3 regions of the Kitasatospora sp. NPDC059648 genome follow, and region 1 is predicted to be linked to each of the others. Evidence: riboswitches for the same ligand, from Rfam matches in the RefSeq annotation. Region 1 holds a riboswitch; each other region holds the start of a gene.
What was found. Region 1 has a riboswitch for thiamine pyrophosphate ahead of thiO (glycine oxidase ThiO). Riboswitches for the same ligand answer to the same signal wherever they lie in the genome.
Positions count from the first base shown of each region.

Region 1 (2,256 bases):
TGGTGGCGGCGGGCAGCCGGCGGGGCTCGCCGTTGACGGTCAGGGCGATCTCGGTCGGGGTGGTCTCGGTCATGCGGAGGCCTTCGTGGTGGGGGCGTCGGGGGAGAACCGGGTGGGCGTGAACGGCCTTGCCGTCTCGGGGACTTCACCGGTCGCCAGGTAGTCGGCGAGCAGGTCGGCGGTCACCGGGGTGAGCAGCACGCCGTTGCGGTAGTGGCCGGTGGCGGCGACCAGCCCGGGCAGCGAGGTCGGGCCCAGCAGCGGGGCGTTGTCCGGCGATCCGGGGCGCAGCCCGGCCGCCGTCTCCCGCAGCGGGAGTTCGGTGATGCCCGGGACCAACTCGTGCGCGTCACGCAGGAGTTCGTACACCCCGCCGGCGGTGACGGTGGTGTCGTAGCCCTGCTCCTCGGTGGTCGCGCCGATGACCAGCTCGCCGTTCTCCCGGGGCACCAGGTAGAGGTGCCGGCCGCGCACCACCGCGCGGACGTTTCGGGAGAGGAACGGCCGGTAGGCGTCGGGGACGTGGAGGCGCAGCACCTGCCCCTTCACCGGGCGGACCGGGGGCAGCACCCCCTCGGGCAGGCCCGGCAGCCGGTGGCTGTGCGGCCCGGCGGCCAGGACGACCTGCTCGGCGATCAGGCTCTCCCCGGTGCTCAGCCGGACGCCGACCGCGCGGCCGCCTTCGACCAGCAGCTCGACGGCCTCGGCGCGCCGCCCCACGACGCCCGCCCGGTCACCGGCCAGCACCAGCGCGGTGAGCAGCCGGCGCGGGTCCACCTGGTGGTCGTCCGCGACGTGCAGGCCGCCACGCACGCCGGGGGCGAGCATCGGCTCCAGCTTGCGGGCCTCCCGGCCGGTCAGCCAGCTCGACTCCAGGCCGAGCCGCTGGTGGAAGGCGTGCAGTTCGCGCAGTTCCTCGCGGTCGTCGGAGTCCAGCGCGACGGCGATCGTGCCGCACCGGCGGTAGCCGGTGTCCTCGCCGCCGCTCGCCTCGGCGAGCTCGGCGGCGAAGGCCGCGTACCGCTCGTTGGAGGCCATGCCCAGACGCAGCAGGGGCTCCTCGCCGTACTGCAGCTCGGTGACCGGGGCGAGCATCCCGGCCGCGACCGCGGCCGCTCCGCGACCGGGGGAGGGGTCGACCACGACCACGTTCCCGAGCCCGCGCTGCGCGGCGCGCCAGGCGACGGCGAGGCCGATGACGCCCCCGCCGATCACCAGCACGTCGGCGCGGCTGCCCGTTGGCAAGCGTGACAAAGCTGCTCTCCTCCCTTCGCCGGTATGACCCGGATCAGGTTCGGACGGTCGCGGGCCGTGCCAGCCCGCCTCTCAGCCCGGTTCGCCGGGCTCCCGTGTGGTGCCCCCACCTTAACGCCGGGGGTCGGCCCGGCCGAAGGGCCGTACGAGGAGCGGACGAGGGGCGGACGAGGGGCGGACGGCCGTCGGGGCCCGCCCGGGCACTGAGTACAGTGACGGGCGTGGCAGAGCTGAGCGGAACGGACCAGGTGGTCGTCGTCGGAGCCGGGCTGGCCGGAGCGCAGTGCGCCCTGAAGCTGCGGCAGGGCGGCTGGCGGGGGCGGATCGTCCTGGTCGGCGAGGAGCCGCACGCGCCGTACGACCGGCCGCCGCTCTCCAAGGACGTGCTGCTCGGCAAGGCCGACGCCACCACCCTGGACATCGACTACGAGGGGCTCGGCATCGAGCTGCTCACCGGCCGCCGCGCCACCGGCCTCACCCCCGGTGTGCTGCACACCGACGGCGGCGACCTCCCCTACGGCTCCCTGGTGATCGCCACCGGCGCGACCCCGCGCGTCCTGCCCGGGGCCGAGCGGGCCCACCTGCTGCACACCGTGGACGACGCCCTGGCGCTGCGCGCGCTGCTGCGCCCCGGCCTGCGGCTGGTGCTGGTCGGCGCGGGCTGGATCGGCGCCGAGGTGGCCACCGCCGCGCGGCAGGCCGGCTGCGCGGTCACCGTGGTCGAGGCCGGTCCGGCGCCGGTGCCGGGCGCGCTGCCGACCGAGGTCGGCTCGGCGATGGCCGCCTGGTACGCCGAGGCCGGGGTCGAACTGCGCTGCGGCGTCGGCGTGGCCGCCGTCGAGCCCGGGGCGGTGCTGCTGGCGGACGGCTCCCACCTGCCCGCCGACGAGGTGGTGGTCGGCGTCGGCGCCCGGCCCGCGACCGGCTGGCTGGCCGCCTCGGGCGTCGAGCTGGACGCCTCCGGCGCGGTCGTGGTGGACGGGCGGCTGCGCACCGGCCTGC
Region 1 is NZ_JBHWDU010000014.1:95,895-98,150, forward strand. Features, by position in the region: gene thiS (sulfur carrier protein ThiS) at 1-73, opposite strand, end outside; gene thiO (glycine oxidase ThiO) at 70-1,254, opposite strand; TPP riboswitch at 1,249-1,361, opposite strand; gene ACFV1W_RS11935 (NAD(P)/FAD-dependent oxidoreductase) at 1,467-2,256, shown strand, end outside.

Region 2 (2,256 bases), on a different contig from region 1:
GCCCGCTCGGAGAGGTCCCAGCCGTGCCGGCCGGCGCCGAAGAAGTAGTCCACCGCCAGCACCGCCAGCAGCGGCACGAACACCGAGCCGATCAGGCCGAGGAAGTTGCTGTAGGTGTCGGTGAACCGGTCGATCCGCAGCGCCAGCACGGTGGTCAGCACGCCGATCCCGCCGCTCAGCACCCGGCGGTCCACCCGCGGCAGCAGGTTCTGCAGCGACATCGCGGTCGAGTACACGTTGGCGAAGGACTGGTCGGTCTCGCGCAGCACCAGCACCAGCAGGAACAGCCAGCCGGCCCAGACGCCGAGGAAGGAGTCGAAGATCCGGCTCGGGTCGCCGTCGGACTGCAGCAGTGCCATCAGGCCGAGCACGTAGCACCAGACCTGGGCGACGGTGTAGCCGGAGAAGCTGCCCCAGAAGGAGGAGCGCGGGGTGCGCGAGTGCCGGGTGTAGTCGGCGGCCATCGGGACGAAGGAGATCGACACCGCGATCATCGCGTCGGTGGCGCCCAGGAAGCCGTGCCAGTTGCCCGCGCCCGGGTCCGGCACGCCCTGCCGGCCCAGCTGGATGGTGAAGTACACCATCGCGACCGCGACCGCCCCGGCCACGAAGCGGCGCAGCACCGCGATCGAGCCCAGCGGCCAGATCGTCAGCGCGGTGGTCAGCGCGCCCGCGAGCAGCACGAACAGCCAGCGGTAGCCGGCGGTGTGGGCGACGGTCTGCGCGCCCGCCGCGATGGTCAGCAGCTCGAACACGCCCCAGCCGATGCACTGGACGATGTTCAGCACCGTCGGCAGGTAGGAGAGCCGGGTGCCGAACAGCCCGCGCAGGTTGGCCATCGCCGGGGCGCCGGTCCGGGCGCCGATCAGCGCGGCCACGCCGAGCATCGCGGTGCCGACGGCCGTACCGGCCACGATCGCGGTCGCCGCGGCGGCCAGCGACAGCTCGCTGCCCTTCTCGCCGAGCACGGTCGCCGCGGTCGAGAAGCCGATCAGGCTGACGCCCAGGTTCATCCAGAGCGCGAAGTGGTCCCGGAAACGCAGGGTGCGCGGCGGCTCGGTGTCCAGCACCAGCGGCGCCTCCACCCGGTGGTCGAGCAGCGCGGTGGCCGTGGCCGAGACGGTGGGAAGAGCGGAGAAATCCTTGGACTCGGGCGCGCCCGAAGAAGAGGATGGCGAAGCAGGCGGCATGGCCGATACTCCCTACGCCGGCATTACCCGGACAGGTTCCGGCGGTCAGCGCCCCCTCGACGGTCAGCCTGTCGCTCGCCTGGCGTACCGTCGACATGCGCACTCTCAGCCTGGTGGGTCCAAGCTCCCGCGTGTCAGTTTGGAGCGACAGGCTAACCGGCACGGGTACGAACGCCAAAGGCCGCGGGGTGCGCGGTCCGCATCGCGGGATGCCGGCGGGGGTGGGGAGCCCCGGTCGTCGGTGGCGGCTAAGGATTCTTATGAGTTCTTCAGAGGGGTCCTTACGGCAATCGAATCGACGGTGCGAAAAACTATGGTCCTTGGTTCTGTCAGCTATGGAGGTCGTCCGTGAGCACCGAGCGCGAGGTTGGGCCCACCGGGCCGCAGGGGGAGCAGCCCGCCGGGGCCCAGGAGGCGGCAGGCGCCGCTTCCGACAGCACCGCTCAGGGCGGCCACAAGCCGACCATGGCGTTCAGGCGGGTTCCGGAGCCGGCAGCGGAGCCCGTGGCGCAGGCGCAGGCGGTGAGCGAGGCTCCGGCCGACGGCGCTCCGGTGGCCGACAGCGGCCACAAGCCGACCATGGCGTTCAGCCGGGTTCCGGAGCCGGCGGGCGAGCCGGTGGCCGACCCGACCGCGGCGGACGAGGCTCCGGCCGAGGGCGGGCACAAGCCCACCGTCGCCTTCACCAAGGTCCCCGCGCCGGAGGCCCCGGCCGCGCCGGCCGTCGAGGAGCCGGCCGTCGACCCGGTCACCGGTTACATCGACGCCCCGCCGCCGGTCCTGCCGCCCGCGCCGCCCGTCGCGCCCGCCTCGGTCCCGGCCGCCCCGGTCCCGGCCGCCCCGGCCGTGGCGGCGCAGGCCGCCGCTCCGGCCGCGCCCGCCGTGCCGCCGGGCACCAACCCGTACGCGACCCCGACCCACGGAGTGCCCGCCGCCGGTGTCCAGGAGCCGTACGGCGCCCCGGCCGCCGGTGTCCAGGACCCGTACGGCGTTCCGGCCGCCAACGCCCAGGAGCCGTACGGCGCCCCGGCTGCCGGCGGGCCCGCCACGCACGCCCACCACCCCT
Region 2 is NZ_JBHWDU010000026.1:23,357-25,612, reverse strand. Features, by position in the region: gene ACFV1W_RS17810 (purine-cytosine permease family protein) at 1-1,190, opposite strand, end outside; TPP riboswitch at 1,183-1,331, opposite strand; gene ACFV1W_RS17805 (trypsin-like peptidase domain-containing protein) at 1,539-2,256, shown strand, end outside.
Region 2: linked by a shared signal. The riboswitch ahead of ACFV1W_RS17810 (purine-cytosine permease family protein) and the one ahead of thiO (glycine oxidase ThiO) in region 1 are both predicted to bind thiamine pyrophosphate.

Region 3 (2,256 bases), on a different contig from region 1:
GCGGTGCTGCCCTGCTACTGGATCTACGCCCGGGTCGGCGAGGCGCTGCTCGCGCAGGGCTCCCCCGACCCGCTGTACGCCAGGTGGATCGCCACCTACGGCGACGAGGCCTTCCAGTCCGTGGTGCGCCGGGTGCTGGCGCTCACCGACCGGCTCGGCGAGGAGCTGTCGGCGGCCGAACGGCGCCGGGTGGTCGAACACTTCAGGACCACCTCGCGCTACGAGTGGATGTTCTGGGACGCCGCCTGGCGCGGGGAGCGCTGGCCGGTCTGACGTGCGCCCCGCCGATTCTCGGGGGTCGTCCCGGGGGGTCGGATAAGGGTGATCTCGGGGTTCTCTCCGGGCCGTTGGCCCTCGTTCCGCCGCTCGCGCCCCCGTACGATCGAAGCATCGAAAGCAAGCGGGATACGGCACCGGACGGCAGCCGGCCCGAGGGGAGAAGAGGAACCGACATGGCTGAGCTCTGGAAGTCGCTGCCCTCCTGGGTGCGCAACATCGTCATCCCGGTGCTGGTCCTGGTGCTGGCCTGGAACGTCATCGCCTTCGTGTTCGGCGTGGTCGGCGCCCTGCTGAGCATCGTGATCAAGCTGCTGGTGGTCGTCGGCATCGCGGCCGCCGTGGTGATCCTGGTGAAGAAGGCCGCCAAGAGCTGACCCCGCTCCGCGCGCCGCGCGGAGCACCTCCGGAGGCCCGGTACCCCGTCCGCGGGGGCCGGGCCTCGGCCTTTGCGCCGCCTCTCCGACGGCTTCGCGCGGACGGCTCCTCGGCCGGTGCCCTGCCGGTTCCTCGGCCGGTTCCTTGGCCGGTTCCGTTCGGGGACCGTCTGGACCTGCGGCGATCGGCTCGCTACGGTGTTGGGCGTCATGTGCAGGCAACACCGCCTGCGACGCGGGAGCTCGGAGCACCGGGCTGAGAGGGCGCTGACCGGGACGTCGACGGACGGACCGACGGCTGCGTCGACCGCAGGAACCTGACCGGGTAATGCCGGCGTAGGGAGTAGAGGTCAGATGACCACGTTCGAAGCACAGCCGCAGTCTGCCCAGAGCGCCCCCAGCAGCGAGCGCACCGGCTACCCCACCCCGGCCTGGCGCAAGGCCTACCGCGACGGGTCCCGCCCGGACCTGCGGGTGCCCTACCGCGAGGTGCAGCTCACCAACGGCCGGACCGTCCCGCTGTACGACACCTCCGGCCCGTACACCGACCCCGCCTACGAGCCCGACGTGCGGCGCGGCCTGCCCGCCCTGCGCGACGCCTGGATCCGCCAGCGCGGCGACGTCGAGGAGTACGACGGCCGCGAGGCGCGCCCCGAGGACGACGGGATCAAGCACACCTCGCCGCGCGGGGGCAACCTGCGCAACCTGGACGCCGTCTTCCCCGGCCGGCCGCGCCGCCCGCTGCGCGGCCGCGGTGGCGCCGCCGTCACCCAACTCGCCTACGCCAAGCGGGGCGTGGTGACGCCGGAGATGGAGTTCGTGGCGCTGCGCGAGGGCCTGGAGCCGGAGTTCGTGCGCGCGGAGGTGGCCCGCGGCCGGGCCGTCATCCCGGTCAACGTGAACCACCCCGAGGTGGAACCGGCCATCATCGGCACCAACTTCCTGGTGAAGATCAACGCCAACATCGGCAACTCCGCCGTCACCTCCTCGATCGAGGAGGAGGTGGAGAAGATGACCTGGGCCACCCGCTGGGGCGCCGACACCGTCATGGACCTCTCCACCGGCCGCAACATCCACACCACCCGCGAGTGGATCCTGCGCAACTCCCCCGTGCCGATCGGCACCGTGCCGCTCTACCAGGCCCTGGAGAAGGTCGACGGCAAGGCCGAGGAGCTGAGCTGGGAGGTCTACCGGGACACCATCATCGAGCAGTGCGAGCAGGGCGTCGACTACATGACCGTCCACGCGGGCGTGCTGCTGCGGTACGTCCCGCTCACCGCGCGGCGCAAGACCGGCATCGTCTCGCGCGGCGGCTCCATCATGGCCGCGTGGTGCCTGGCGCACCACCAGGAGAACTTCCTCTACACCAACTTCGAGGAACTCTGCGACATCCTGGCCTCCTACGACGTCACCTTCTCGCTCGGTGACGGCCTGCGCCCCGGCTCCATCGCCGACGCCAACGACGAGGCGCAGTTCGCCGAACTGCAGACCCTCGGCGAGCTGGGCCGGATCGCCCGCGAGCGCGACGTCCAGGTGATGATCGAGGGCCCGGGCCACGTCCCGATGCACAAGATCAAGGAGAACATGGATCTCCAGAAGGAGA
Region 3 is NZ_JBHWDU010000006.1:99,328-101,583, reverse strand. Features, by position in the region: gene tenA (thiaminase II) at 1-273, shown strand, start outside; gene ACFV1W_RS06250 (DUF5326 family protein) at 453-653, shown strand; TPP riboswitch at 879-1,013, shown strand; gene thiC (phosphomethylpyrimidine synthase ThiC) at 1,008-2,256, shown strand, end outside.
Region 3: linked by a shared signal. The riboswitch ahead of thiC (phosphomethylpyrimidine synthase ThiC) and the one ahead of thiO (glycine oxidase ThiO) in region 1 are both predicted to bind thiamine pyrophosphate.